Regions from separate parts of the Bacillus tuaregi genome, predicted to be linked through region 1. Evidence: a T-box and tRNA genes for the amino acid it is inferred to sense, from the RefSeq annotation. Region 1 holds a T-box; the other holds one or more tRNA genes.
What was found. The T-box of region 1 lies ahead of BQ5321_RS18720 (valine--tRNA ligase). A T-box ahead of a tRNA ligase gene usually reads a tRNA of that ligase, here a tRNA-Val.
Positions count from the first base shown of each region.

Region 1 (15,707 bases):
CTTCTTGAAAGTTAAATGAGCGAAGATTTGGCTTCCGTTCACTCCAACAGGCAATCCCCAGCAGTGTCTTACATGTATAGTCCCTTTTATCCTGTTGTATTAATGCATTACCAACAACGGCTAATTTTTTAAAATTAATATCTCTAAAATCTTTAATCAAATCTAAACCAAGCAATTCGAGTATCCCAAAGTATCCATTAATATTGACATTCGAATCCGGTTCATCTCTAAAATTTAGCAAGTTAACATTTAATAATTTACCTATGAGACCTAGATTTAATAATTCACCTTTCCTTGTCAGGACAACTTGTCTCTTTTCCATCGTTTTAAACCTGTCTCCATCACCAATACTTAAGCCTAATACACTATGTAGTAAATCTATTCCTATGATTTCGTCACTTGGCAATTGATGAAATCTGTCATTATTTCCTCGTAGATTAATTAAACCTAAATCTAATAGCCATATATCTAACCCGATAATATCTTTTTTTGTTAGATCAATCGCTACACCTTCCTTTTGAAAATCAGCTAAGTGATAGGTAGGCTCATCGAAATTGATATCAAAATCTAATTCGTAATTTCCTACTAAAACGTCCTTCTTGGCTCCCTTTTTCTCCCGGCTTTTTACTTGGAATTTTTTTCGTTCTAAGCTCCCTTGAGTATATTTTTGCGGGGAATTTCCATCCTTTAAAATATCAGGCGGTATCACCATTATTTCAACTTCGTCAGTAACGGCGACCCATTTTTCATATTTATGAAAATATATTTTTAGATCTTCTATTGTCGGAGCGTCTAATTTCTTCGTAAATTTATCAACCGTTTGTTTAAAGTCCGCTTCGAAATAGGTGAGACCATCTCTAACTAAATTACGTTCTTGTACATGTGTTTCGGTTTGCTGAACTCTTTTACTTTGACCTACAACATTTCCTATTAAAGAAATTCCCAGCACAGAAAAGATAAGCAAAACCAATAACACTATAACAAGGGTAGAACCCTTTTCATTAGCAGGCACAACCTTTTCACCTCTATTCTTCTTTTTCCACGTTCACAAAAGAAACCTCACTAGTTAATGTGACCTTCTTCGTGTCCTTTCCTTGTACGGCTAAATTTATATGTACCGTTCCGTCATAGACCTTCATTTGTGAGCTATTTAAAATTTTAATGGAGGAAGAATGAAGAGGTTTTCCCTTTATAACTGCTTGCTCATTATCAAAACCTAGTTGAATCTCTTCCGCACTTCCATATTTCGTAATACTTATGAGTTTCGTTTTTTCTCCCTCAGGTACACTAGGCACAGAGGTTACTGACGTTGCTTCAAAGATTTCATTAGCAAACATGGTCATAATGTAATTTGCTTCATCATGCAAGGATACTTCTTTACTTACCTTTTCAAAGCTTTTTGTACCGCTTACAAGTACCCCAACAATAAGGGTTGAAACAACACCGACAAGTGCAAGGGACACCAGCAGCTCGACAAGAGTAATCCCCTTAGCTGATGTTATGAACCGATTCTTCATAATTCCACCAGCCCCTTCACTTTACTTATCAACTTATCATCAGCCCCATAGACTTGAACTTCTACCGGATAAATTCCCAAATTGTCATGCTCAGGATACACAGCTAATTTCACTTCATACTCTTGATTCTTGACAGAGAACTGATATCTGTTTTCACAGTTACTAGCTCCATTGCAATTTCCTTTACCGATTTCTTCATAATTATCTGCGGGGATTGGAAATGTAACATTTTTTCTAATATCACTTAGATACCCCTCGCCTGTCCCGGTATTGACCATTCTTTCTAGTACTTTCTCAGCAAGATTCATTGCCACTAATTGATCTTCATTACTAGTCGTTGCTCGTTGTGCAAAAACAAAATACTGAAAAAACACCGTCAACACAATTCCTAATATCAGGACGGAAGCTAGTATCTCCAATAGCGTAAATCCACGGTCGTTATTCATAGTTATCACTCTTATTATTATTTTTTTATTATTACAAAAAGGAAAAATTAACCTTAGTTATAATATTATAATAACATTTAATTACCAAAATAGTAAGATATTAAATGTGATTTCTGTCACGGTTAAAATGAACTATAATGGTAGTTCTTTCATTCAAAAGGACTTCCTCTACCGAGATAAAATTAAAAATTAATAAAAACAACAAAAATAACACAAATTTCCATTAATAAAGCCTCTTTTTAAATCTAATAATAAAAAATTTAAAGCTAAACGAGGATAGAATATAGTAAAATAATACTATCTAGATATATGTACTAAATTAGGATTAGAATCGAAAATCCCGAGGAAATATTATCCTATTTATAATATTTTCCATTAATCATGGAGGATGGATATCTTTGAATTTTTTTAATCAAAAAGGGACTACCCTAATAGAAGTGCTTTTATCAATCGTCATATTGACTATTGTTTTGACTTCCATAATGAATTTTTTTCCTCAAATGGGACACTTAAATAACAAAAATTTAGCTCATACCAATGCCGTTGGTATTGCAAAAGAAGAGTTATTATTTTGGCAGAATGAGAAAGCTGTATTAAGTGCTCTCGCTAAAAATCAGATGCATACTTTAGAAAACTATAAAGGAGAAGCAGCTGGTTACTATATTTTTGAAAGACAGCTTAATAATTATAAAAGGGAAGTAAAAATTCAAAAAGAGGATGAAAAAAAAGTGAACCCGTCTGGAATTGAGGACGAAGCTAAATATAAAGCACATTATATACACATTACTATTCAAAATAATCAAGACGAATTGATTAGCGAAACGTACGGTTACATTATATATGATACAGGTGTGATATGATGTTCAAACGTAATCAGCAAGGAATAACAGTTATTGAATTATTAATCTCCTTAGCTATTCTTTCATTAATTGGGGTTTTAATTTGGAATGTCTTTTTCCAGGGCCTAGATTTTTCAAGTAAAGAAATAACTAAAAACCGAATGCAGCAGGAAGCAAATATTATCCTCACACATCTAACTAAAATTCATCAAACAGCTGAAGAATATAAAATTGAAACTAACAGTGGTAAGATTTTAGTCACATATCAAGAAGGGGATCAACCACTACAAAAAGTTGCCTTTGAAAATAGTAAACTAACGTTACAAATAAAAAAGCTTGGAGAACAAAGTGAAAATCAGGTGATCGAAGTAAATCCTTTTGTATCCGATATTTCTTTATTAATCCATATTTCGGATATCGATAACCCAAATACAAAAATAACTGTTAATACGCTTTTATCTCGTTTAAGAGGCGGTGAATGATGCATGAATATGAAACGGAATCAGCATGGTTATGCCCTATTAACCACTTTACTTGTTAGTACACTATTAATTTTTATTGCATTCACCTTTTTTGGCCAGTCAGTAAATACGGTGAAACAAAATAAAATCGTGGAAACCAATTCGCAGTCTGTTGCCTTGGCTGAAATGGGCGTAAACTTGGTTGAGTATAAGGTTCGAAATATTTATGAATCTAATAAGTCAGAAATTATCAAACAGATTCAACTTACCCGTGAGGAGGACATTAAAAATAATAGACTTCTATCCAATGAAGTCTATATCCAAAAAGCAGTCGATGAGACGTGGAAGCTGCTTAATGATAAGATTAAAAAGGACACAGATATTACATTAGACGACAAAGCATCAGCATTAATACGTATAGAAAAAATTTACTTCACTAAAAAAGAAAAAGAATTAGATATTGACTTTACGATTTCTGGTATTGAAAATGCAAAAGCCGCTAAAATCAGTACTGATATGTCTATAGACTTTAGTCAGGTCATGACAAATAACGGTAATAATCCATCTAACCCACCTAGTAATGGCGGATATAGTCCTATACTTACTGGGACAGAAATTCCAGATCCCGGTCAATTGGATACATGTAATAGCGCTAAATCAAACTTCACCAATGAAGAATGCCAAATTGAAAAAAGTTCAGTAACATTTGGTAATGATTTAACCTTAAACGATAGTATCTTTAAAGTTATTGGTAAACTTATTGTTGGAAATATGAATAATGACATTAAAAACTCGACACTTTTTATCACAGGTGATTTACAGACAGGACAAATGAATAGTATGAATCAATTGCTACTCCATGTTGGGGGAGATGCAACCATTGGCAACTTAAATGGCAACGGGTTAACAGATTCCACTATTGAAATAATTGGAGAAGCTCAAATAGGAAATGTTAAAATGAAAAATACTACAATGTATATTGGTAATAAAGCCACTATTAATGGTAAAACTACGATTGACGGTAATACTATAATTGGAAATATTAATGGAATGGAAGATTCTACAATATATATAGATTCAATTAAGTCTACTACTATTGCAATAGCAAATCTTGGTAAAAATTCCACATTATGTGTGACCGGTCCTCTCACCATTGGTAATATTAACATAAATAGAAAGGATACTAACAGTAACGTATATGCGAAAAGCAGTATGAATTCAGATGTAATCACAGACGAAAAGGCTTTTAAAAATGCATGTGGTAAAAAATCAGCACCAACTCCACCACCAGTCGCATGGGGAACTCCGGAGATTAATATTAGTTATCGTTATGATTATGATTTATAAGATGACTGAAACACAAAAACAAGCGCATATAGTAGAAGCGCTTGTTTTTGTGTTATATGATTGTATCCTTCAAAAAAACCTTCACCTGCGAAATAAAATACAACGACCCAGTCACAACTAATATCTCATTCTCCTTCAATGTGGTATATTCTGCCATAATCGCCTTTTGCCAATCCTCCTGCACTTTTCTCTGAGATGAACGGCTTAGATTGTACAATGCCTCTGCCATCGATGCTCGTGGATAGTCAAAGCTGACAAACGTCATTTCATCTGCTGTCTTGTCCAGCTTTTCAATCATCTTATCCAATTTTTTATCAGACAGTGCTGAAAAAATCAGCTTAATTCTCTTGTCACCATACCTTTTCGTCAGCTCTGCAGTTAGGGCAGTGATTCCTTCTTCATTATGTGCTCCATCAAGAATCAGGAGAGGATTATGCGAGACTATCTCAAAACGACCTGGCCAATAAGCATCCTTCAAACCAGTAAGAATTTGACTGTCACTGATTTGGAAACCATGCTCCTTATCCAGCTGCTTAGCAGCCATAATCGCCAGGGCTGCATTTTCCGTTTGATGCTGACCAAACATACTTATGGTTATGTTTTGAAGCTCCTGCTCTTCATGCTGCCAAGTAAAGACTTCGCCTGTTTCTATCGAGTGATGATTCTTTACGAAAAAATCCTCATACAATAAATAGACTCCAGCATTCATTTCCTTTGCTCTATTGACAATGACTTCCTTTGCCTCAGGCTGTTTGACTGCTGAAATAAGGCAGGTATCTTTTTTAATGATTCCCGCTTTTTCAAAGGCAATTTCCTCATAGCTGTTTCCGAGGAACTGGGTGTGGTCCAAGCCGATATTTGTAATGATGGACAATAGCGGATGAATGACATTGGTTGAATCAAAACGGCCACCAAGACCAACCTCAAAGATAGCGAGATCGACTGGATGCATTTCAGCAAAATAGTAAATCGCCATCGCGGTAATGATCTCAAATTCAGATGGACCACCGAGCTCCGTGTCCTCCAGCTTGATTGATAGCGGGTAAATGACATTCGCCAGCTGCACGATTTCTTCATCTGTAATCGGAAATCCATTCAAGCTGATGCGTTCATTAAATTGCTCGATATAGGGAGAAGTAAAGGTACCCGTTTCGTAGCCGGCATGTTCCATAATGTTACGCAAATAGGTTACCGTCGAGCCTTTGCCATTCGTTCCCCCGATATGAACATATTTAATCTTCCGTTCCGGATGATTCAGCTTCTCCAGCATCCATTCCATTCGCATCAGACCCGGTTTAATCCCCACACGAAGCCGGGAATGAATCCAGTGCAGTGCTTCTTCATATGTCTGAAACATGATGAATTCTCCTCATATTAATGGTGCCTGGCACCACATATTTATCCCTATGCGGTGCCTGACACCCATCATTAATTAGCCTCTTAATTCCTTTAAGCGTTCTTCTACTGCAGCACGCTTTTCGGTGTAATCTTTTTCTTTTGCTTTTTCTTCCTCGATTACCTTAGCAGGTGCTTTACTTACGAAGCCTTGATTGCTGAGCTTCTTCTGAACACGCTCAACCTCTTTATTTAATTTATCCCATTCCTTTTCAAGGCGGGCAATTTCTTCGTCAAGATTAATCAAGCCTTCAAGCGGAAGGATAATTTCAGCTCCAGTCACAATCGATGTCATCGCTTTGTCTGGAATCGCAACGTCTGTTGCCAGCGTTAATTCCTCTGGGTTACAGAAGCGCTCAAGATAGGCTTTATTGTTTTCAAGCGTTGCCAGTACACCTTGATCCTTTGCTTTCACCATCATTTTAATTTTCTTGCTCATCGGTGTATTAACCTCTGCACGGCTGTTACGAACAGAGCGGATGATTTCCACTAAAAGCTTCATTTCCTCTGCAGCCTTCACATCTGTAAAGGAAGGATTCACTTCCGGCCATGCTGCGACCGTAATCGATTCCCCTTCATGTGGAAGGTTCTGCCAAATCTCCTCTGTGATAAATGGCATGAATGGATGTAATAACCGCATGGTGTTATCTAGAACATAGGCTAGAATGGAACGGGTTGTTTTCTTTGCCGCTTCATCCTCACCGTATAACGGCAGCTTCGCCATCTCAATATACCAGTCACAGAAATCATCCCAAATGAAGTTGTAAAGAACACGTCCTACTTCACCGAATTCATAGCGATCCGAAAGTCTTGTTACATGCTCAATCGTTTCATTTAGACGAGTTAAAATCCATTTATCAGCTACTGATTTTTCACCGCTTAAATCAATTTCCTCATACTTCATGCCGTTCATATTCATCAAGGCAAAACGGGAAGCATTCCAAATCTTATTCGCAAAGTTCCAGGTTGACTCGATTTTTTCTAGGCTGAAGCGTAAATCCTGACCAGGTGATGAGCCGGTTGCAAGGAAATAGCGCAGAGCGTCAGCCCCATACTTGTCAATGACATCCATTGGGTCAACACCGTTGCCAAGTGATTTACTCATCTTTCTGCCTTCTGCATCACGAATCAGGCCGTGAATCAACACATCCTTGAATGGACGCTGCCCTGTAAATTCAATTCCTTGGAAAATCATCCGTGATACCCAGAAGAAAATAATATCATAGCCTGTTACAAGCGCATCTGTTGGGTAGTAGCGTTTATAATCTGCGGCGTCTTGATTCGGCCAGCCTAATGTTGAGAACGGCCAGAGGGCGGAGCTGAACCAAGTATCTAACACGTCATTGTCCTGCTGCCAATTCTCACTGTCTGCCGGTGCTTCTGTACCCACATATACCTCGCCTGTTTCTTTATGATACCAGGCAGGAATTCGGTGTCCCCACCATAGCTGACGAGAAATACACCAGTCGCGAATATTTTCCATCCAGCGTAAATAGGTTTTTTCAAAGCGGTCTGGAACAAAGTTGACTTTTCCTTCCTGCTGTTGCAGTTCAATTGATGCATCGGCTAATGGCTGCATTTTGACAAACCATTGTGTGGATAGATATGGTTCAACCACCGCGCCGCTACGTTCAGAATGGCCGACAGAATGCAGGTGGTCCTCAATCTTAAATAAGACGCCCTGCTCCTCGAGATCCTTAACAATTTGCTTACGGCATTCAAAACGGTCAAGACCTTGATATTTGCCTGCCTTCGCGTTCATTGTGCCATCTTCATTCATCACTAGAACACGCTCTAGATTGTGACGATTCCCTACCTCAAAGTCATTCGGATCATGCGCAGGGGTAATTTTCACGGCACCAGAACCAAATTCCATATCGACATAATCATCACCGACAATTGGAATTTCACGGCCGACAATTGGTAAAATAACGGTTTTGCCAATTAAATGCTTGTAGCGTTCATCCTCAGGGTGAACGGCAACAGCTGTATCACCTAGCATCGTTTCAGGACGAGTGGTTGCAATTTCAATCGAGCCTGAACCATCTGCTAAAGGATATCTCATATGATAAAAGGCACCTTGAACATCTTTATAAATAACCTCAATATCAGAAATCGCTGTTTTCGTTGCTGGGTCCCAGTTAATAATATATTCACCGCGATAGATAAGACCTTTTTCATACAGCTTAACAAAGACCTCGTTCACTGCCTTTGAAAGACCCTCATCCATTGTAAAACGCTCACGAGAGTAATCAAGCCCAAGTCCTAGCTTTGCCCATTGCTCACGGATAAAGCCAGCGTACTCTTCCTTCCACGCCCATGTCTGCTCTAAAAACTTTTCACGGCCTAAATCGTAGCGGCTTTTTCCTTCTTCACGCAGCTTAGCCTCTACCTTTGCCTGTGTCGCAATACCGGCATGGTCCATTCCTGGCAGCCAGAGAACGTCATAGCCCTGCATTCGTTTCATTCTTGTTAAAATATCCTGAAGCGTTGTATCCCAGGCATGACCTAAATGAAGCTTACCTGTAACGTTTGGCGGCGGGATAACGATTGTGTAAGGCTGTTTTTCCTGATCATCCTTCGCTTCGAAAAATTTTCCTTTTAACCACCATTGGTATCTGCCCTTTTCAATCGAATTGGGATCATATTTCGTTGGCATTGTTAATTCATTTTGTTCCATCTTTAAATCCTCCTATGCTTGTTAAACACAATAAAAAACCCCATTCGTCATAAAAGGACGAATGGAGCTGTTGTTCGCGGTACCACCTTTTTTCCGAGCAGAAATAAAACCTGCCGGCACTTAAATGGATAACGGAGTTCCCGTCTTTTACTACTCAAAGCTAGCTTCTTTCGCAAAAGATGCTCGAGGGTGACCTTCCAATGGCTTCACTTAGAAAGCCTTTCAGCAGCTGGCTCTCCTCTCTAAAAGCAAAGGGTCATTGTACTTTTCCCTGTCAATGCATTTATGTAATGAATGATAACCATATAGTATCGAAAAAATAGACTAATCGTCAATAAGGATTGCCGGTTTTTTTATCATTTATACATCTTAGAACGATACCTATAACGTTTTACAGGCACTTATCTATGTAATGAATCATACACTGTGATAAGGATGCTTTTCAATAAGGGGGAAATCCAATGAAAAGACGATATAATCCTTACTCACTTCCACCCTGGCTGCGGACGCTTAGAGGGGCTTGCCAGCAATTTGCGATTCCGTTTAGTGTGTTTCAGGCAATCCGGACCCTTCTGCTGCCGACAGCCTTTGATGTCTTATTGTTAGCCTTCCTCATTCTACTTGCCTGCGCTTTCCATCTTGACCTTATTTAGGCCTGAACATTTATTATTTCCTTTATAACTTCCCAGGCAGAGGAATAGCCCAGCAGATTAAGAATCCTGCTGGGCTGCTTCTTCCTGTTTTTTTTGCCTCTCAATCTCATCGATTCGAAAGACAATATATTCCGTATTTTTCAAGTACCAATAATCCCTTTGCAGCTTTTGGACAGCCTTCCGTTCGTTTCGTTTCTTTCCTTCCTGAAAAAACCGCCGTGCATTTTTAATCAAATTTCCCGGATGGGCTAAATAGCTTAAAAATAACTGCATTTCATCCTCTTTTAGAGGGAAATATTTAAAGTACGTGTACAACCAATCCACCATTTCTTCGGACTGCTTTAGGTACCCCTTTAGGGACCTTGCCATAAAAGGCAGTAAATCATGGATAGGCGCTCCAATATCCGCCTTTTCAAAATTAATAAAATAGCCATAGCCTTTTTCGTCAAAAATAAAATGATCGATGGCCATATTCCCGTGTACAATTACAATACGTGCCTTTTCTTTCTCTTTTGTCCCCTCGTACCAATCATTCAATTTTTGTTTAGAGAAAAACAGTGCCTGCTTGACCGTATGGTAATACGTACAAAACAACAGCTCGAAGGGTGACATATAAATTTTTCTTTCACAGGCATCTAAAAGCTCATCTAAGAATTCCTCTTCCTGCTCTAGCTCCGCCTTCGTTTTTTCATAATGAACCGTTCTTTCCTCTTTATTTACCTTTATTTCACGAGCCGAAATGGAATGGAGTCGGGCAAGCTCACGAAATAGCTGCTGCTGACTTTCAAACGGATCCCTTTTTTCTTCATTTGAAAGCCAGGGCATTAAATAATAAAGATGGTTCTCATCTAAAACCGCATAACGGCCATCCAGAGTCGGATAGATTGGAACGATACGATTATAGCCCTTTTGATATAAGGTTTGAACATGCCTGATAAAGTCAATTCCATGCTGAGGGTTAATTTTTTTAAAAGCAAAAATACCATGGTTTGAATAAACCTTATGGATATTCCCCATATCCTCCACGAAATAGGGCTCAATCCTATAGCTTCTTAATAATTGAGCTATTTTTTTTAAGCTATCAGATTCTCTCATATGATCCCTCTATTTTTATGGGACTTACCTTTGAGTTTGAGCTATAGGTATATACAATACTTGACCTTCGTAAATATCTTGATTTAATTCCATCTGATTCACTCTCTGAATTTGTGCAACGGGTACCTCATATCGCTCGGAAATGAGATCCAATGTTTCTCCGTTTTGCACAATACACATCGTTACTCTTGTATGCTCTTCCTCTGCCTTTCGGGCAAAGAACTCTGATAAGGTAAGGCTTTGTTTGTTCTTCCATTTTTTACTCTTTTTCTTATCAGTATCATCTGATGGTGAATCCTCTTCCTCTATTTCATCGAGCATTTCCTCCATCTCTAAAGTCTTAACCTTTTCAGGTGCTTCTGTCTTCTCATCTAATCCCTCTGTTATCTCCTCGACCTTTTCTTCTAGCACAGGCGATGCTGGCTTCTGAGGTTCTTCACTTCGTTTAGATGAAAAAACAATTTCAGGTAAAGAGGCCGGCTCGGTTTCCTCTTCTCTCGGATTCTCCTGCTCCGTTTCCCTGAATATTACTTCAGGTTCCGGATATTCTGGCTCTTCGGAATACGTATGCTTGGTTACGGTCGGATTTACATCTTTTCGCTCGTATAAATATTCCGATTGATTAGCTTTGTCCAGATTAGCCTCTTCTTGTTCAGCGTCTTCTGCCTGATAATCATCCTGTATTTCAGCTTGAGGATTTTTTCTGGCCGCCACCTCGAATGGTTTAAATATTTCTGATGATTCTTCGTCGGTATATTGTGGTTTGGCAAATGGATTTTTCCTTTCGTCATAATCTTCCTCAGGTAAAATGGATTCGCGATATGCCGGCTCAAATTCATATGATATAGGCTCTGGATAATCATCCTGTATCAGCTCATGCTGCTGTTCACCATATAAGCCAGTAATCATTAAATCAGCAGACAGTCGTAAACAGCTTTTCTCTGGAAAGGCATAATCAAAGGTCTCCACTGTCACTTGTATGTCATTCAGATCCTCAATTCGATTTTTCGGGATGGTAATCTCTACTGGAAATAAGTGCGAAAATAAATGTACGCCCTCTTCCCTTACCTCCACGGTTTGAATGAGCTTTGGATTTGCAAAATACTCCACTTCCTCGGCATCTAACTGATCACGATTATATTCGCCTGATAACTCCAGCGAGCCTTTAATGGTCACATATTGATCGCTTTCCTTTATCGTAATGATTGGATCAAGAGAGATCGACACAAGCTCATCGACTTCCTGTCCTTTTTGAAACCAAACTGACTCTTCTAGCGAGAATCGTAAATAGGATTGATTTCCATGCGACAAAGCGAACTCCTCCCTTCCATTCCATCCTGTTACTCACTATGTCATTAATCACTCTATGAATCTGGAGGAAATATTATGAGTTCCAAGCCACAAAAAAACACCCATCATGAAAATGGGTGCTTTTAACTTCATTCAGCAAATGCTTTTTGTACCGAAAATACCTTTCTCGATTACTTGCGCAAGGTAGAGAAAGAATATTCAATGGCAGAGATTGTTTTTTCAATATCTTCATCACTGTGTGACTTCGATAAGAACAAGCCTTCAAATTGGGATGGAGGCAGAAATACGCCCTGCTCTGCCATCGCACGGTAATAAGCAGCAAAAAAGTCTAAGTTAGATTGTTTAGCTGTATCATAATTGATGACCGCTTCATTGGTAAAGAAGAAGCCTATCATGGAGCCAGCACGATTTACGGTTGCCGGTACATCATATTTCTCGGATGCAGCCTTAATACCAGCTTCCAGTCGGTCTCCTTTACGCTCAAATTCTTTATAATCAGCCTCTGTCAGCTGACGAATCGTTTCATAGCCAGCAGTCATAGCAAGCGGGTTGCCTGATAATGTACCCGCTTGATAAATGGTACCGCTCGGAGCCACTTTTTCCATTATTTCCGCTTTACCGCCATAAGCTCCAACCGGAAGTCCTCCTCCAATGACTTTACCGAGACAGGTAATATCAGGAGTAATACCAAAATAACCCTGTGCACAGTTATAGCCAACACGGAAGCCTGTCATGACTTCATCAAAGATCAGCAGCGCTCCGTACTCAGTCGTCAGCTCGCGAAGACCCTCTAAGAAGCCTGGAAGTGGTGGTACAACACCCATATTTCCTGCTACCGGCTCAACAATCACTCCGGCAATATCTTTGCCAAATTGTTCGAATGCATACTTCACACCATCTAAATCATTGTAGGCAACCGTTAGGGTATTTTTCGCTACGCCTTCAGGAACACCTGGGCTGTCCGGTAAGCCTAATGTTGCTACACCAGAGCCAGCCTTAATTAATAAGGAGTCAGAGCTTCCGTGATAGCAGCCTTCAAATTTTAAAATAATGTTACGACCCGTGTATCCTCTTGCAAGTCTTAAGGCACTCATGGTCGCCTCTGTACCAGACGAAACCATACGGATCATTTCCACGGATGGTACACGTTCGATGACCAGTTTAGCTAATTGATTTTCTGTTAATGAGGGAGCACCGAAGCTTGTCCCTAACTCTGTCATTTTCTTTAACGCTTCTACTACCTGATCATTAGAATGTCCTAAAATCAGCGGACCCCAAGATAGAACATAATCAATATATTCATTGCCATCGATGTCATAGATTTTGGAACCCTTTCCTCTTTCCATAAAAATCGGATCCATATTAACAGATTTAAAAGCACGTACCGGGCTGTTAACACCGCCTGGCATTAAGTTTACAGCTTCTTGAAAGGCTTTCTTAGATTTTTCGTAAGAGCGCATGGTGATCCCTCTTTCCTCGTAATTATTCCACTGCAAATATCAATGGATTATTCTATCTATTGCTTTTTATTCTTTGATTCTCATTAGATTACTGCTCTTTCAGCCAGCGGGCTGCGTCCTTTGCATGGTAGGTAATAATGAGATCGCTGCCGGCACGCTTCATACCTGTCAGCATTTCCATGACAACGCCCTTTTCATCGATCCAGCCATTAGCCGCTGCCGCTTTTACCATAGAAAATTCTCCGCTTACATTGTAGGTGACAATCGGAAGGTTGAAACGGTCCCTCACATCGCGAACAATATCCAGGTATGGCATCCCCGGTTTGACAATTAGGAAATCGGCTCCTTCTTGTACATCTGATTCAGCTTCACGAAAAGCCTCAAGTCGATTGGCTGGATCCATCTGGTACGCTTTTCTATCTCCAAATTGAGGTGTACTGTCTGCCGCGTCACGGAATGGACCGTAGAAGGCAGAAGCATATTTAACAGCGTATGACATGATTGGAACATTTTCGAAGCCCGCTTCGTCTAAGCCTTTACGAATTGCTGCCACAAACCCATCCATCATGTTGGAAGGTGCAATGATATCAGCTCCTGCGCGCGCCTGACTAACCGCTGTTTGAACTAATAATTCAAGCGATGGGTCATTTAAGACCTGATCCTTTTCAATGACACCGCAATGTCCATGGCTTGTATATTCACATAGGCAAGTATCCGCAATGACAACGATGTCCTGATATCGTTCTTTAATAAAACGTGCAGCCTCCTGGACGATGCCATGATCATGGTAGGCACCTGAACCACACTCATCCTTTTCGTTCGGAATCCCGAATAATAGAACGGACTTAATCCCTAATGAAACGACCTCATCCATCTCTTCTGATAGTCTATCAAGTGAATACTGATAGACTCCGGGCATGGACGAAATTTCATTTTTAATATTATTCCCTTCAATGACAAAGATAGGATAAATAAAATCCTCCACTCTTATGAAAGTTTCTCTTACTAACGCACGCATTGAAGCAGATTGTCTTAATCTACGGTGACGTGTAAATTGTAAATCCATCATTACCCCTCCTATAAGGATGATACCTTTAATAAATAATCAGCTACTTCTTTTATTAAATTTTCAACTGTGTAGACAGAAGGAACGGCATGAATCGTCAAGCCCCAGCTTTCCGCCTTTTTGTGTGCAACAGGTCCAATACAGGCAAAAACACACCGTTGTATTCGATCAGATAGACCGTTTTCTTCTACAACCTGCATAAAATGATCAATTGTTGAAGGACTTGTAAAGGGAATAATATCGAGCTTATTCTCTGAAAGCAGACGGGCTAGTTTTTCTTTACTTTCCTCTGGAAAATAGGTTTCATAGATCACGATTTCATCCACTATTGCCCCAATATGACGTAATTCAGTTGAAATATAATCCCTTGCCAAATTACCCTTTGGAATTAATACCCTGTCCCCGGCTTTCACCAACGGACAAAATTCCATGACAAACGCTTCCGCCACATACTCAGCCGGAATAAAATCCACCTTCAAGCCCTGCGCCTCTATCGCCTGTGCCGTTTTCTCACCAATAGCGGCAATTTTAAGGGGCAGCGTAGTCCCTTTTGGCCAATGCGATAAAAAGGCTGTTACTGCCACACTGCTTGTTAAAATCAACCAATCGTATGTATGGAGCTTTTTCATTATGTCTTGATGTTCTTCTAAAAATGCAGTGGGCCTGAAAGCCAATAAAGGAATCTCAATAGGTGTCCCGCCAAATTTTCTTACAACATCTGAAAAAGCCTTCGCCTGACCCTTTCCCCTTGGAACTAATACCGTTTTATTTTTGAGGGGGGACGAGGCAGTCATTCCCGGTCAAGCTCCTCTTTCACACTATCAATTAACTTCTTTGCACCCTTCTCAATCAACGTTTGCGCAAGCATTTCACCAAGCTCCTCAGGATTTTGCCCACTTATCGCTTCCTTGTAAATGGTGGTTCCATCCGGTGAAGCAACCAATCCGGTTAAAACGATTTCAGCTTGGTCTGTTAGCTTTGCAAAGCCGGCAATCGGCACCTGGCAGCCGCCTTCCATTCTATTTAAAAACGCTCTTTCGGCTAGTACCGTCTGCTGTGTTTCCAAACAGGTAAATTTCTTCAACAGTCCTAATAATTCCTCATCACTTCCACGGCATTCAATGGAAAGGGCCCCTTGTCCCACTGCTGGCAGACAAACCTCAGGCTCAAGGAACTCTGTGACAACATCCTTTGCCCAGCCCATCCGAGATAGTCCTGCAGCCGCTAAAATAATCGCATCATAGTCTTCATTTTCCAGCTTCGACAACCTCGTATCAATGTTTCCTCGAATCCATTTGATCTCAATATCAGATCGTTGCGCCAACAGCTGCGCACCTCTGCGCAGGCTGCTTGTTCCTACAACAGCACCGGGCTTTAAATCATGAAATTTAACATGATTCTTAGAGATAAAGGCATCACGATAATCCTCACGCTCTG
Region 1 is NZ_LT629731.1:3,377,401-3,393,107, forward strand. It holds gene BQ5321_RS18685 (hypothetical protein) at 1-1,012, opposite strand, end outside; gene BQ5321_RS18690 (PilW family protein) at 1,026-1,517, opposite strand; gene BQ5321_RS18695 (type II secretion system protein) at 1,514-1,963, opposite strand; gene BQ5321_RS18700 (type IV pilus modification PilV family protein) at 2,362-2,823, shown strand; gene BQ5321_RS18705 (prepilin-type N-terminal cleavage/methylation domain-containing protein) at 2,820-3,284, shown strand; gene BQ5321_RS18710 (hypothetical protein) at 3,288-4,610, shown strand; gene BQ5321_RS18715 (bifunctional folylpolyglutamate synthase/dihydrofolate synthase) at 4,663-5,967, opposite strand; gene BQ5321_RS18720 (valine--tRNA ligase) at 6,043-8,685, opposite strand; T-box leader at 8,736-8,972, opposite strand; gene BQ5321_RS18725 (hypothetical protein) at 9,147-9,338, shown strand; gene ysxE (spore coat protein YsxE) at 9,396-10,433, opposite strand; gene spoVID (stage VI sporulation protein D) at 10,458-11,744, opposite strand; gene hemL (glutamate-1-semialdehyde 2,1-aminomutase) at 11,915-13,204, opposite strand; gene hemB (porphobilinogen synthase) at 13,293-14,273, opposite strand; gene BQ5321_RS18750 (uroporphyrinogen-III synthase) at 14,282-15,064, opposite strand; gene hemC (hydroxymethylbilane synthase) at 15,061-15,707, opposite strand, start outside.

Region 2 (15,707 bases), 2.2 Mb from region 1:
TAAAATGAGTCCCGCCGCGATAAGGGTCATTTACTAGGAACACATCCCCTGGATGGATATCGTCCTTGAAATCCTCGATAACCGCTTTAGCAGTTAGGTGCAAGGTTCCGACATGAACTGAAATATCCTGCGTTCCTTGCATCACTGTATTTCCCTCGGCATCACATAATGCGCAGCTGAAATCACGATTATAGATAACAAAGGAATAGCAGGTTCTAAGCATCTGCTCTGCCATCTGATCAACAAGATTAACAAAACCATTCTTTAACACTTCAAATGTTACTGGATCCAGCTTACTTTTCGTTGCACCTGTAATAATTTGCGCTTTATTCAATCCGCTCACCTCTCCTTTTTCTTATTCATTTACTGTAATAATTAAGTTTCTATATTCATCTACTCTAGCCGAGAAATTAGGCGGAATGACCGTAGTCGTATCAAGCTGATCAACAATTGCTGGACCTTGAATTTCCGCAAGTACAGGAATTTGTTCACGGTTATAGACATTTGTTGCATACATTTCACCGTCAAAATATACATTTCTGACACCCTTCAGAGCATCCTCAAGTAATCCTGACGGTCCATATTTAGGAAATTCAGGTTTTGGAACGGTTCCAATTGCTGTTACCCGTAGACCATAAATTTCCACAAGCTGTTCCGTGTTGGAAAAAGCAAACTCACGTTTATGCTCTTCATGGAAGGTCTCCAGCACAGCATCTAATGACTGCAGATTACTGCTGACTGGTACGGCTAATGAACGCCACTGCCCTTTATATCTCATATCGATATAACGCATAAGAGTGGAGTGATCATTATCAACTCCTTCTTCAGCTAATAAATCCTCTGCTTCTTTTTCCATCGTGACATATTCAGCTTCCAACTCATCTAATGAAACATCATTGATATTTCTTACAAAAGTCTTAGAGATATCATGACGAACATCCACTAATAAGCAACCCATTGCAGCAGCAACCCCTGGGTGTGGCGGAACAATGATTGTTGGAATTTCCATTTCCTTCGCTAATTGTGCACCGTGTAAAGGACCTGCACCACCGAAGGCGACCAGTGCGAAATCACGGGGATCATAGCCACGTCTCACAGAGATTAATCTTAATGCATCACACATATTGGCATTAGCCACTTGAATGATTGCCTGTGCAGCTTCTTCGATTGTATAATCAAACTGGTCAGCCACCTTTTTAACTGCCTGTACAGCTTTCTCTTTATCTAATTTCATGGAACCATCCAATAATTCGATTCCGAGACGGCCGAGCACAAGGTTTGCGTCTGAATTAGTCGGTTCCGTTCCACCCCTTCCATAGCATGCAGGTCCAGGAACTGCGCCGGCACTTTGCGGACCGTTTCGAAGTGAACCTCCGTCATCCACCCATGCCAAGCTTCCTCCACCTGCACCAATGGTTAGGATTTCTATGCTAGGAAAACCAATTGGATAGCCATATTCGATTGACCAGTCCTTTGTAATCCGAATATCACCCTCATACATGAGAGAAATATCTGTACTTGTCCCGCCCATGTCTAGTCCAATAGCGTTTTCATAACCGCAAAGCTTGGCAATATGTTTACTTGCAATTGCCCCTGCCGCAATTCCAGAGCTTGCTAGTCGGGCAGCATAGCGTGGAACCGTTGTTGACGTCATCACACCTCCGCCGGAATGGAGCACAAGAATTTCATCCTCATAGCCCTTTTGTGCCATTTCAGATTCTAATGTTTGAATATATTTACTGACAATCGGGCCAAGAACAGCGTTAATAATCGTGGTACTCATCCGCTCATGCTCAAAGATTTCAGGTAATACCTCACTAGAGATACAAACATAGACTTCCGGAAGCTCTTCAGCTAATATTGCCTTTACTTTGCTTTCATTTTCACCGTTGACGTAGGCATTGATGAAGCATACGGCAATGGATTCCGTTCCACGCTTTTTAAGTTTTCTTGCTAAAAGTCGTACTTCGTCCTCATTGATGGAGGTCAGAATATTTCCTTCAAAGTCTGTTCTTTCTTGCACTTCAAAGCGGTCTCTTCTTTGGATATACGGTTTTGATGTATCCTTGTACATATCCCAAATATCCTCTTTTGTTCCTCTACGAATCTCAGGAACATCTCTAAATCCCTTTGTTGTGATTAACGCGGTCTTTGGAAGCTTTCTTTCAATTAAGGCATTTGTTCCAACCGTAGTTCCGTGGGAAAAAACCTTGATATCTTCCCCGTTAATCTTAGCCTTTTCAATTCCATCTAAAATCCCTTTCTCTGGATTCGAAGGTGTCGAAGAGGTTTTCGTCACCGAAATTGTTCCAGAATTTTCATCAAAAACAAAGACATCCGTAAATGTACCGCCTACATCTATTGCTAATCGCGTTGAACTCATCCATTTTCACTCCTAATTATTATTATTTTAAAATTCAGAATTATTTTTGTATAAGCCCCTTTACCTATTAAACACCTCCCTCAAGGAAACTTATTCATTTACCTTAAAACAAGCAAAAATGATGCCAATGGAATATAATGGTATTTATGGTAAATATAGCGAATATAATTCATTAATAAATCATTTTATGTAAATAGTGAGTCAATATTAAATCACTCCACCCTTATTGATTTAATATTGAATTAATGAAATGAAATAAAACAGCGCACCTACAAATATAGATGCGCTGTTTTATTATTGTTTTGTTATATATTCAGTTATTCGGTTAACCTACTGTTACACTGTTTGTCGCAACCCCTGCTTCAACTGCCTGCTCTAATATAGATAAGCCCTCTTCTAATTGCTCATCCGTAATCACTAGCGGCATTAATAGACGAAGAACATTTCCGTATACCCCTGCACTAAATAATAGCAGCCCTCTATTATTCGCTTCCTTGATGATGCTATTTGTTAAATCTTTGGCAGGTTCCTTGGATTCCTTATCCTTAACGATTTCAATTGCATTCATCGCACCTAGTCCGCGATAATCGCCAACACATTCATATTTACCAGCAAGCTTTTTGAAATGGCTCTGTACTTTTTCACCAATTGCTTGAGCACGCTCGTTTAATTTTTCTTCTTCAATAATATCTAACACAGCTAAAGCAGCTTTACAGCCTAGCGGACTTCCACTGTACGTTCCACCCAATTCGCCTGGCTCAGATTGATTCATGATTTCTTTGCGCCCGATTACTCCGCTGATTGGTACTCCTGCACCCATCGCTTTCGATACAGTTAGTAAATCAGGAACAACATCGAAATGCTCGATGGCAAAATTCTTTCCTGTTCTGGCAAAACCTGTTTGTATTTCATCTGCAACGAAGAGAATGCCATGCTCTTTACAGAATTCAGCAACACCTTGGACAAAACGTTTTCCTGGAACTATAAAGCCACCTTCACCTTGGATCGGCTCCATAACAACCGCAGCAATGCTTTCTGGTGCAACATCTGAGATAAAGAAGTTTTTAAAATCTGCCAGAACCATTTCTTCATACTGTTCAACTGTCATACCTGCTGGTCTTCTATAATTGTATGGGTATGGTGCACGGTATACTTCAGGTGCAAACGGACCAAATTCATATTTATAAGGCTTTACTTTACTAGTCATGCTCATTGTCATTAGTGTACGGCCATGGAATCCTCTAGAAAAAGATACAATGCCTTGCCGCTTCGTATATTTACGGGCAATTTTCACTGCATTTTCAACGGCTTCAGCTCCAGTATTTTGTAGGAGAACCATTTTTTCATGGCTACCAGGTGCCATCTCAGCCAATTTTTCTGCCAATTCAATATAGGATTCATACATCATCACATTAAAGCCCGTATGAATAAATTGGTCAACCTGCTCATGTAGAGCTTGCTTCACTTTCGGATGGTTGTGACCAACATTTTGGACTCCAATTGCACCAACAAAGTCAATAAAAGTGTTACCGTCTACATCTGTAACTAACGCTCCTTCAGCTGATTGTGCAAAAGCAGGCACACCATTACTTACTCCTTTAGGTACTATATTTTGTCGTCTCTCGACTAGTGATTTAGATTTTTCTCCTGGGATATTTGTTTTGATTTCTGCAAAGCTCATTCTTATCATCCTTTCCTTCTTTAAGGTATATTCTTACTTTTTTATTAAGCAATTCTTATGCCAACATAAATTTATTTCTGTAAAAGTATTTTGCATATTTTTCAGTGAAAATTAATTTATGTTCTCAGTTATTCTATAAGCAAACTTCATGCCAACTATTAATACAATTAAATACAAAAATAAAGAGAACCACTTACTGAAAGTCAGTAAATGGTTCTCCCTCTATAAAAACGTATCCAAATTGGGGTGGGGTTGGATATCATTTAAAAGCTAGTAGTATTAGATGGCATTCTTGTTGAATCTGCCACGTTGACGCATTAATTCACGATATAAGTTTGGATCCTTCTCAAATGCTGCACGACCATGAAGCCAGAAGATGTTATTTAGAACCACTAAGTTTCCAACAGGAAGCTTTAACTCTACAACACTTTCATCATTCTCCATCGAGCTTGAAAGGTCACGCAAGTATTTCGCTTGCTCGATTGATTCAGGATATACGAACTGATCAATAAAGCACATACCCGGTTTATTATTATAGTCAAAGAACGTTAAACGTTCGATTTCTTGATCAACATTTTTACTGCTAGGTGCTTTATACGTAAAACGATGATTTCCTAGCGGATGTTTCATAAACTTATCAAGTTCCTTCCAGTCATCTAAATGCAGTAAACGAGATTCCCCGCCACGTGCATTTTGCTCGACCATTTTCATCATGAGCAGCCAATCGGTCGGTTCATCAACAAATGTCCCATCCGTATGAAGCGTAAATAATCGGTAGGCTTGACGAAGGTAAGAATCACTGTTATCTGTATCCTTAACAGAAAATCTTGCGTAATACTTTCCAGTCATTGCATCAAAGTTTGGAATTCCGACTAGATGTGAAATAGCAGTGGCAAAAATGACATATTCATCAGTATCTTCAGTTACTCCCTCTAATCCAAGGGTAAAGCCGCCTGACTCACGGTCATGAATAATCTCACGAAGCAGATTACCAAACTCTTCTCCTAATTCCTCTTGTAAAAATGCTGCAACAAGATGTCTTGCATATGGAGTATACTCTAAATGCTGGACTGTAAAGTTTTCATTTCTTGCTTTTTCAAGGAATGCATTAATAGCTTCTTTTGAAATCGTAATATCGTACAGACGGTTTGTTTGCGGGTGAATTTTCACCTCATAGTATTCTGTTTTTACTTCAAATTTTCCCTTTGCAGCTTCTTTTGTCATCGTCATTTTTCGTTCCTCCTGATAATTGTGATATAGGTGAATTAATCAACAGGAAATAGTAAAAGCCAGTCGAACAAGCTTCCTATCATAAGATAGGAGTCTACTTGAACAACTGGCTTATATTCACTTCACCGCTCTATGGCAATAGAGTCACAGTGAACATACAGTTCGTTTTAGTTATTTACGTTTCCCGTTTTCCATGTTCTGCTGTTTACGATTTTGAAAGGGTATTATTCAAAAGGTAAGCATGCTGTAACATTAGGATATTCATATATTATGATAAAACATAATAACTGTCAATATATTTTTAATATTTAGAAAAAATTATTTAGCTGCACCGAGAGAGTTTAATTGCTGAAAATGCTGATCCAAATCCTTTAGAGCAGCAACTAGTGCATTCGTTGCCTTTCCACGGTAATAGGTTTGAATCGCTTCAATCACGTCTTCTACTCCATCCTTCAAGCTTGTGCCTTTTAACAGCTGGCCAATAAATTCTCTTCCATGCTCGGTTGCAAGTGTACAAGAGGCCTCCAGTACAACACCATATTTTTTATCTACCTCGGCAGTAATCGTTAACGTTTCAAATACACTTTTTGCAGCCATTCCCTGCGGTAGACGGGCATGACCAGCAATAAAAATTGTTTTCCCATTGAACATACAGACCATCCTCCTATGAATCTATTAACTAAGTACAGCTTCCTTTAAATGTGTTTGAACTGGAATTCTTCTTACCACTTCTTTTCCAATCTCAATAGAAGCAGTCGCTGCGGGTGACGGCGCATTACACACATGGATGGAGCGTCTTCCCATAATGATATGGAAATCATCCACCATATTACCATCATCCTTTAATGCTTGGGCACGGACACCAGCAGGCGCAGGGATTAAATCATCCTCTTGAATTTCTGGAATTAACTGCTGCAGACTTTTGGTAAATTGTTTTTTGCTAAAGGAACGGACATATTCATCAAGTCCCTCTTTCGCAAATTTCCCAGCCATTTTCCACAAACCGCCATAGCTTAAGGCTTCAGCTAAATCCTTTGCATTAAAGTCCGTTTTCTTATAGCCTTCGCGTTTAAAGCTAAGCACGGCATTTGGACCTGCATCCACTTCTCCGCTAATCATCCGAGTAAAATGGACTCCCAAAAATGGAAACTTTGGATTAGGCACAGGGTAGATTAGATTTTTGACTAAGTAGCGCTTTTCCGGCTTTAATTTAAAATATTCTCCGCGGAAGGGTAAAATCTTCATATCTGTTTTATATCCTGCCGCCGCCGCAACACGATCACTATGCAAGCCGGCACAATTAATGACCATATTGGCTTTCAATGCTCCACGATTCGTTTCAATTGTTACACTATCAGAGTCTTCATATATTTTTTCAACCTTCGTATTTAATTTAATTTCTCCGCCATGTTCTTTTATAATCTCAGCAAACTTTTCACTCACTTGACGATAATTTACGATGCCTGCCTGAGGAACTCGGATCGCTCCAAGCCCTTTAACATGCGGTTCAATTTCCTTTAATTCATCCTGGCCAATTTTCGTAATCGCGAGCTCGTTTTCCAGTCCACGTGTATACAGATTCTCTAATAACGGCATTTCCTCTGCCTTTGTCGCAACAATGACTTTTCCACATATATCATGATCAATGCCATGTACTTGACAGAATTCTGTCATCGATTGGCTACCTTGACGAGCAAATCTAGCCTTAAAGCTGCCAGGCTTATAGTAGATGCCGGAGTGGATTACCCCGCTATTATGACCTGTTTGATGCTCTGCTACTCTAGATTCCTTTTCAATCACCACTATATTTGCATTTGGAAATCGGTCGTAAATGGCCATTCCCGTTGATAAACCGACTATACCTCCACCAACAATCGCAAAATCATACATGTATAAAATCCCCCTCTTATTGAGTTTAATAGTAAAATATTCTCTATAAAAATATAGGTTTGCCTTAATGGCTTATATTTGATTACACTAATTTAACTAGCAAGTTTCATGCCATTATTACCTTCATAATATTATTTCTCTATCATTTTGATAAAAGGACCGTTTTTCGACTTTTCAAAAATGCATAAGCTATTCAGTTTCGAATAAGTACTAGCGCTTCCAATTATTTCAATTTTCAGAATAGATGTCAATAAAAAAAGCATGTCTGTGATAGTCTATCAACAAACATGCCTCTTCTCTTCTTACCCTTCACTTAAAGCAATTGAAATATATTTTATTTCTAAAAACTCTTCAATTCCGAAATGTCCGCCCTCTCTGCCAAGACCGCTTTCTTTAAAGCCTCCAAACGGTGCTTGAGCCGTTGATGGGAGACCATCATTCAAGCCAACGATTCCATACTCAATCTCTTCGCTCATGCGAAAAGCTCGGCTAAGGTTTTCTGTGAAAATATAGGCAGCTAATCCATAGCGGGAATTATTAGCCCTTTCTATTACTTCCTCTTCTGTTTTAAACGTTGCAATCGGAGCCAACGGACCAAAAATTTCATCCTGCATACATTCCATATCCTCATTAATACCGGTTAATATCATTGGTTCATGATAAAAACCTTCTTCATCTATAGGCTTCTTCCCTGAGTATGCAATCTTTCCACCTTTATCAACCACGTCATTTACTAAACCTGTTACTTTATCAAATGCTGCACGATCAATTAATGGCCCAATAGTAGTCCCCTCTGCTAGCCCATTACCAACCTTTAGTTTTTCTAATCTTTCCTGGAAAATCCGAATGAATTCCTCTGCAACTGCTTCTTGTACATAAATGCGATTGGTGCAAATACAGGTCTGGCCCGCATTACGAAACTTAGACTGAATTAAGCCTTCAGCCGCTTTATCTAAATTCGCATCGTCCATAACAATAAATGGCGCATTTCCGCCTAGCTCCAAGCTGACCTTTTTCACATGATTGGCCGCACCACGCATCAATGTTTTGCCAACCTCTGTTGAACCAGTGAAAGTTATTTTTGTCACCCGTGCATCCTTCAGCCAAACATCACCTATCTCTGCTGATTTACCTGTAATCACGTTGATTACACCTCTTGGAATTCCCGCTTCATGAGCAAGCTCTGCTAATTTTAGAGCGGTTAATGGTGTTTGATTGGCAGGCTTGACGACACATGTACAACCTGCTGCGAGAGCTGGAGCCACTTTTCTTGTAATCATCGCTGCTGGAAAATTCCATGGTGTAATGGCTGCCACAACGCCAACTGGTTCTTTGCGCACAATAATTCTTTTATTCGGATGTGAAGCTGGAATCGTTTCCCCGTAAATACGCTTTCCTTCTTCGGCATACCAGGAAATAAAGCTGTTTGCATATTGTACTTCTCCCAATGCTTCATGTAATGGTTTTCCCTGCTCTGTTGTCATAATTCTCGCTATTTCATTCTTGTTTACTTCTATTAATTGATACCATTTCATCAGGATTCGATAGCGTTCTTCAGCGGTCTTTTTTGACCAGTTCTTAAAGGCCACATAAGCGGCATCCACCGCTTGTTTTGCTTCTAGTGCTCCGCCAGTAGGCACCGCACCGATTACTTCCCTTGTTGCAGGATTTGCCACTTCTGTAAATAGCTCATACTCATTACCAACCCATTGTCCATCAATATACATTGGGTAAATCTCATATTTTTTGATACTCTCCATGTTTACGTTCGCCCCCTATCAAATTCGCCCGTCGAATTTGCGTCCGGATTACCTGAGCTCGCTCGATAAACTACCTTTAAAAAATCCGTGACATCCGCCGGAGGCTTAACTTCATTCAGCCGGAGTTTGAACCCCCACTATATCGAAGAACCATTTGCATTCATCCCCCACTTGTAGAAGTGGAGGACTTCTGCTGAATGAAGTTAAACCTAATCATAGCGCTTTTCATTTGCGTTTATCATATTCTTTGCAAATTTCATGCCAATAGTAAATCCAATTTTTCTTTTATTCTTTAATAAATTCTATTCACCAATGCATATATCTATTTATCTTTGAATCACAGTAAAGATGTTTCAGATCATACCTCTTGAAACAGTGCTTTATAAATACGAATTACCACTTACAATTTTTTGATACTTTCTGCTAACAGAGGACTGGCTTATTCCTAATGCTTTAGCTGCTTTTGTGGTTGTTTTATATTGGTTCATTGCCATGACAATCAATTGCTCCTCCACAGCCTCAATGGCATCCTGTAAAGGCATGACTCTTGTTACAACAGGCTTCATTTTTTTTCGCTCATATCCTAATGATAGAAATTGGCTAACAAATTCAGCATCAATCGCTGATTGTTCAGCTGATACAACTAATCTCTCAATAATGTTCTGCAGCTCCCTAACATTTCCTGGCCAAGAATAGCATTCAAGCATATTTACAGCATCAGGGGTTAACTGATACTGACGGTCGTATTTTTCATTCAGCTGCTGGAGGAAATGAAAGGCCAGCAGTGATATGTCCTCCACTCTTTCCCGTAATGGAGGAATTTTTATCGGAATGACATTCAAGCGATAAAATAAATCCTCACGAAAGTGACCTTCCTCCACTAGCTTTTCAAGCTTCTTATTAGTTGCTGCGATGATTTGGACATCAATATTAATCGGTTTTGTACTCCCGATTGGAATAACCTCCTGCTCTTGAAGAACTCTGAGAAGCTTCACTTGTAAATGCATTGGCATTTCACCAATTTCATCAAGAAACAAAATCCCACCATTTGCTTGTTTAAAGTAGCCTTCTTTCCCATTCCTATCTGCGCCAGTAAAGGATCCCTTTACATAACCAAACAATTCACTTTCCAATAAATTTTCCGGAATTGCTCCACAATTAAGCTTAAGAAAGGGTTTGTCCGCTCTTCGACCAAATTGGTGAATAGCCTCTGCAATGACCTCTTTCCCAACACCTGATTCTCCGTTAAGAAGAACGGTTGAAGAGAAATCAGCGATTTTCTTTACTTGATGAATAATCTTTTCCATTTTTGGACTACTAAAAATCAATTTTTTTGACAATTGATCCTTCATTTTAAACTGCAGTAATTCCCTTTTATAGAGTTCAGATTTTTCTCGAATTTCCTGTAACTCATTCTTTAAGCGGGATGTTTCGGTAATATCCCTTGAGGCAATGACAATCCGCTCTAATTCATTGTTGTCATTAAAGATTGGATTTCCAACAGCGAGTATCTTTCTTCCCGTACTTGTTTCCTGAACAACTGAAACCTTCTTTTGCTTTTCCATAACCAATCTTGATACTGATGGTGTAAAATACCCCTTATCGACAAGCTCCATGATATTTTTTCCGATTAACTCTTTTAATTCAACCTGCCAAAAATTCTCTATTACCTTTTCGCTGTAGCGAATTAATTCTCCTTTTGCATTCACAACCAGTATTTCATCATAAATACTAGAGAGAATTGCATTTAAATCCGTATTTAATTCCTTAATATATTGAATTTCATTTATCTTCGGTTGATTTAACAGTTGAGAGAAACCATCTTCAGCTGTATTCATAACGTTGTTCTGATTTACTTTTTCGTTCGTGTTAGAAACCATGATTCCATCTCCCTTTATCTCTTAAGAAGATATTATCACTTTATTTAGAATTTTAAAAATTTAAAAGGTAGAAAAGAATATCCTTTCCTACCTTTTGCAGAGATGTATCATTAGTAATTCAGCCAGCCTCTTAATCTTGAGGCTTCCGCAATCTTTTCGATTCCTTCTATATATGCGGCAATTTTAAAGTTGACATGATACTTTTTAGCTGTGGAGACAACATTTATAAAGCTTTCTTTCATTTTTTCCTGCAAGCGTTCATCAACGGTTTCTTCTGTCCAATAATATCCCTGGTTATTTTGACACCACTCGAAATAAGACACTACAACTCCCCCAGAGTTTGCAAGTATATCAGGAACCAGCAGAATTCCACGGTCATCAAGAGTTTGAATTGCCTCCTTTGTCGTCGGACCGTTAGCAGCTTCAATCACAATCTGGCACTTTATTTTATCTGCATTATGCTTATTTATCACGCCTGAAATCGCGGCAGGGATTAATACATCACAAGGTTTTTCTAACAGCTCATGGTTTGTGATCGAGGTTGAAAAATGATTCGATACAATTCCAAAGGAGTCTCTATTATCAAGCAAATACGGAATATCCAATCCGTTTTCGTCGTATAGACCACCTAAAGCATCACCAATTCCTACAATCTTTGCACCAAGCTCATATAAATACTGCGCCAAATAGCTCCCTACATTTCCAAACCCCTGGATAATTACCTTCGTGTCCTTTAAGGACAGCTTTTTCATATCACATACCATTTGCAGCGTATAGAAAACGCCTTTCGAGGTTGCCGTTTCTCTCCCCTTGGAACCGCCTAATGCAACGGGCTTACCCGTGATAAAACCAGGGGAATCGAATTCACGGATATGATCATATTCATCCAGCATCCAGGCCATAATCTGCGAATTTGTATACATATCTGGGGCAGGAATATCCTTTGTCGGTCCAACTAATTGGCTGACAGCTCGAACATATCCCCTGCTCAATCTTTCTAATTCACCTAAGCTCATTGTTCGAGGGTCACAAACAATACCTCCTTTGGCCCCGCCATAAGGAAGATTTGTGACACCACATTTTAAGCTCATCCAACCAGCGAGCGCTTTCACTTCCTCTGGCGTCACATCTGGATGAAAGCGAATGCCTCCCTTTGTCGGCCCCTTCGCATCATTGTGTTGCGCCCGATAGCCTTGGAAAATCTGCACTTCCCCATTGTCCATGCGAACCGGAATGCTCACTTCTAAGAACCTCATTGGCTTTTTAATTAACTCGTACACCTGAGGTGGATAATTCATAATTTGCACCGCTTCCTGCAGTGTTTCTTGAAACTCCAAAAGCGAATTATCTTTCTCTTTTATGACATCCGATTGTTTTACATGAACTGATTTAATAGCCACTATAAACACCTCGATATTATTATTTTATATAAAAACACTATGCAAATACTGTGCCAACATTTTATTCGAGCTGACTTCTGATGAAATAGGATACAGAGGAATATTTATCAGCTACACTATGAAAATTTGACTAAGTTATGCATAAATGCATAATCTGTTCTTTTACGGATAAAAACGCAGTGAAATCCAACTTTAATTACTATCACTGCTGAATAAAATAAAACTCAACTAATTTAATATTGACAAACATGCAAATTTGCCCTATATTTATAGATGTCGATACAAACTATATATTAGCAAGATCCGATAGTTCAGTGGGAGAATACATCCTTGACAGGGATGGGGTCGGGGGTTCGAATCCCTCTCGGATCATCAAAAAACACTTTCATTTGAAAGTGTTTTTCTTTTATTATTATTAAAAAAGAGCTAATCTGAATAGATTAACTCTTTTATCTCATTTTTTATCCCTTTGAAGAGTATGTAGCTTGATTTAGAATAACCTCAATATCCTGAAATACCTTATCTATCGGCTTTGACCCTTCAAAATCCCGTAAATTTCCCTTTTCTCTATAGTAATCTAAAAGTGGTTGCTGCTGATCAATATTGACTTTTAATCTTGTACCAACTGTTTCTTCATTGTCATCAGCTCGCTGATACAGCTCACCGCTGCACTTATCACATTCCCCTTCAGCCTTCGTCGGATTAAAAATTAAGTGATAGGTAGATCCACAATCACGACAAATTCTTCGCCCCGTTAACCTGGCCATCAGCTCTTCAGGAGCAACATTAATATTTAATACATGATCAATACTTTTACCTGTTTCAGACAGAATTTGATCAAGTACCTCCGCTTGAGCTGTTGTTCTAGGAAAACCATCTAAGAGGAAGCCTTTTGTACAATCCTCTTTACTTAAACGCTCTCGAACAATGCCAATTGTTACTTCATCTGGAACAAGTTCACCTGCATCCATATACTCCTTTGCCTTTTTTCCTAACTGTGTGCCCTCCTTTATGGCTGCACGAAACATATCTCCCGTTGAAATATGCGGAATATCATACTTTTCAATAATTTGTTCTGCTTGTGTTCCTTTACCTGCACCCGGTAGTCCCATTAACAATAAATTCACTTATGATCTCTCCCTTTTGTCCTTTAATCTGTATTGGTGGGCAAATGGCCTTTGATATACACGAACCTGTAATCATCCTAATGAATCATTACAGACATGCATATATCAAAGGCCATCTAATAAAGTTGATAGAGCTTTATTCAATTTGGTAGAGTGAATAAGGCTGTATCGATTTATTTATATTATTTATTATTTACATTTATAAAATTATGCACTTTTCCCAAAACGTTCTAGTTGTTTCTTTTTGAATGATCCAATTGGAAGAATATCTTTTTCAAATAATGGATTTAAGATACCCGCAGCAGATGCATACCAAGCAGCAAAAGCCGTAGCCAATCCAAAGTATCCTGCCATTGGTCCAGAAATAATTCCAAACTCAGTTAAATCCAAAAGAATAAAAGTGATAAATAATAATGTAAACACAAGATTTAAAGCTGGGTTAATACGGAAAGTACCAATCCACATATAGAAGGTAAAAATGGTCCAGGCAACTAAAAAGATACCTAAAGCAATATTCATATCTGCACCAAAATGCAATACTCCGGTTAACTCAAAGTAAACCATGGAAGCCAAGGAAATCCAGAAGGCACCGTAAGATGTAAAGGCTGTAGCGCCAAATGTATTGTCCTTTTTAAATTCCCACATACCTGCCAACAGCTGTGCCAAACCTCCATAAAATAATGCTAACGGTAAAAACACATCGCCAACGGAGGCTGGAAGAAGCCCTGCATTCTTACAGCTTAATACAAATGTCGTTAAGGCAAATGCCGCTAATCCTAATGGACCTGGATCTGCAATGGAAATCTTTTTTTCGCTCATCGTCTTTTTCTCCTCACCATAAATTTAATAGTTAGTGAATAACCTTAGGCAATAACGTCCATCGATTCATCACGCTCATGAATAGGTAAAAATAATTGATTTTTAAGTCCTGTATATTCGGCACGAGGTCGAATTAAACGGTTATTCTCATATTGTTCTAGGATGTGGGCAATCCATCCAGAGACGCGGCTGACAGCAAAAATCGGTGTAAAGAGATCATGCTGAATACCAAGACTGTGATAGACAGAAGCTGAATAGAAATCCACATTGGGAAGCAATCCCTTTTCCTCTGTAACAATTTTTTCAATAGCAAGTGACATGTAATACCACTTTTCTTCTCCTGTTACCCCAGCTAATTGCTTCGACATTTCCCGCAAATGCTTTGCACGAGGATCACCCGTCTGGTAAACACGATGACCAAAGCCCATAATCTTTTCTTTATTTTCAAAAGCGTTATGTAAGTATGCTTCAACCTCAGTAATATCTTTAATTTCGGCGAGCATTTTCATTACGCGCTCATTTGCTCCACCGTGTAATGGACCCTTTAACGCACCAAGTGCAGCAGTCACTCCAGAATACATATCAGAAAGGGTAGCAACACACACACGAGCTGTAAAGGTTGATGCATTTAATTCATGGTCAGCATGGAGAATAAGTGCTTTATTAAAGGCACTTTCTGAGACTTTATCTGGAACTTCACCATTCAACATATATAAAAAGTTAGCGGCAAAGCTTACATTTTCTTTCGGCATAAGCGGCTGCTTTCCTTCGCTGATACGAGAATATGCAGCCACAATAGAAGCTAATTTCCCTTGCAAGCGCAGTGCCTTGCGATAGTTAGCTCCTTCTGACATTTGATTTGTCTCTTCATCATAGATGGCAAGTGCTGATACACAATTCATTAAGATTGTCATTGGATGGGTGTTTTCTTTAGAAAGTTTCTCAATTGTATCTAATATTTCAATCGGAAGGAAAGCGTTTTCAAATAGTTCACTTTTAAATTCAGCTAGCTGCTGAGAGGTAGGAAGTTTATTGAACCAAAGCAGGTAAATGACTTCTTCAAATTGAGCGTAATCTGTAAGGTCATCAACATTGTATCCCCGATAGGTTAATACATCATTAATAATGGAACTTACAGAAGATGTGGTTGCAACGACTCCCTCTAAACCCTTTGCTTTTACCATATAATCCCCTCTTTCATTTAATTTTCCTTTATTTGCTGTCACACAATTGTTCAGGAAAAAACATCTGCTATACAATACAAGCTTAACTTGTTTTTGATTATATAACACAGGTATAAATTTGTCTGAAAATTTGGATAAAACGTTTTATTTTAAGATGAAAGGAATTATATGGATATGAAACCAAGATTAAGTTATAATTTAACTAATATTACAAAAAGGGAGAAAATTCTGCAAAATGAGTAATGTTAATATTTACAAATTCATTAAAGATTGGGTTCCTCCAGAAGCCTCGATTGCCTTTGCAGATAGTAAACAATATTTAGATTATCAGTCTGGCATACATGATATTCGCA
Region 2 is NZ_LT629731.1:1,138,035-1,153,741, reverse strand. It holds gene BQ5321_RS07820 (hydantoinase B/oxoprolinase family protein) at 1-334, opposite strand, end outside; gene BQ5321_RS07815 (hydantoinase/oxoprolinase family protein) at 356-2,383, opposite strand; gene gabT (4-aminobutyrate--2-oxoglutarate transaminase) at 2,709-4,073, opposite strand; gene glaH (glutarate dioxygenase GlaH) at 4,344-5,294, opposite strand; gene BQ5321_RS07800 (DUF3870 domain-containing protein) at 5,613-5,945, opposite strand; gene lhgO (L-2-hydroxyglutarate oxidase) at 5,970-7,184, opposite strand; gene BQ5321_RS07790 (NAD-dependent succinate-semialdehyde dehydrogenase) at 7,487-8,911, opposite strand; partial or broken gene BQ5321_RS07785 (sigma-54 interaction domain-containing protein) at 9,325-10,728, opposite strand; gene BQ5321_RS07780 (Glu/Leu/Phe/Val family dehydrogenase) at 10,935-12,224, opposite strand; tRNA gene BQ5321_RS07775 (tRNA-Val) at 12,525-12,596, shown strand; gene BQ5321_RS07770 (adenylate kinase) at 12,686-13,351, opposite strand; gene BQ5321_RS07765 (acetate uptake transporter) at 13,559-14,170, opposite strand; gene citZ (citrate synthase) at 14,215-15,354, opposite strand; gene BQ5321_RS07755 (LytR/AlgR family response regulator transcription factor) at 15,590-15,707, shown strand, end outside.
Region 2: it has a tRNA-Val gene. The T-box ahead of BQ5321_RS18720 (valine--tRNA ligase) is inferred to sense a tRNA for this amino acid. The anticodon was not compared.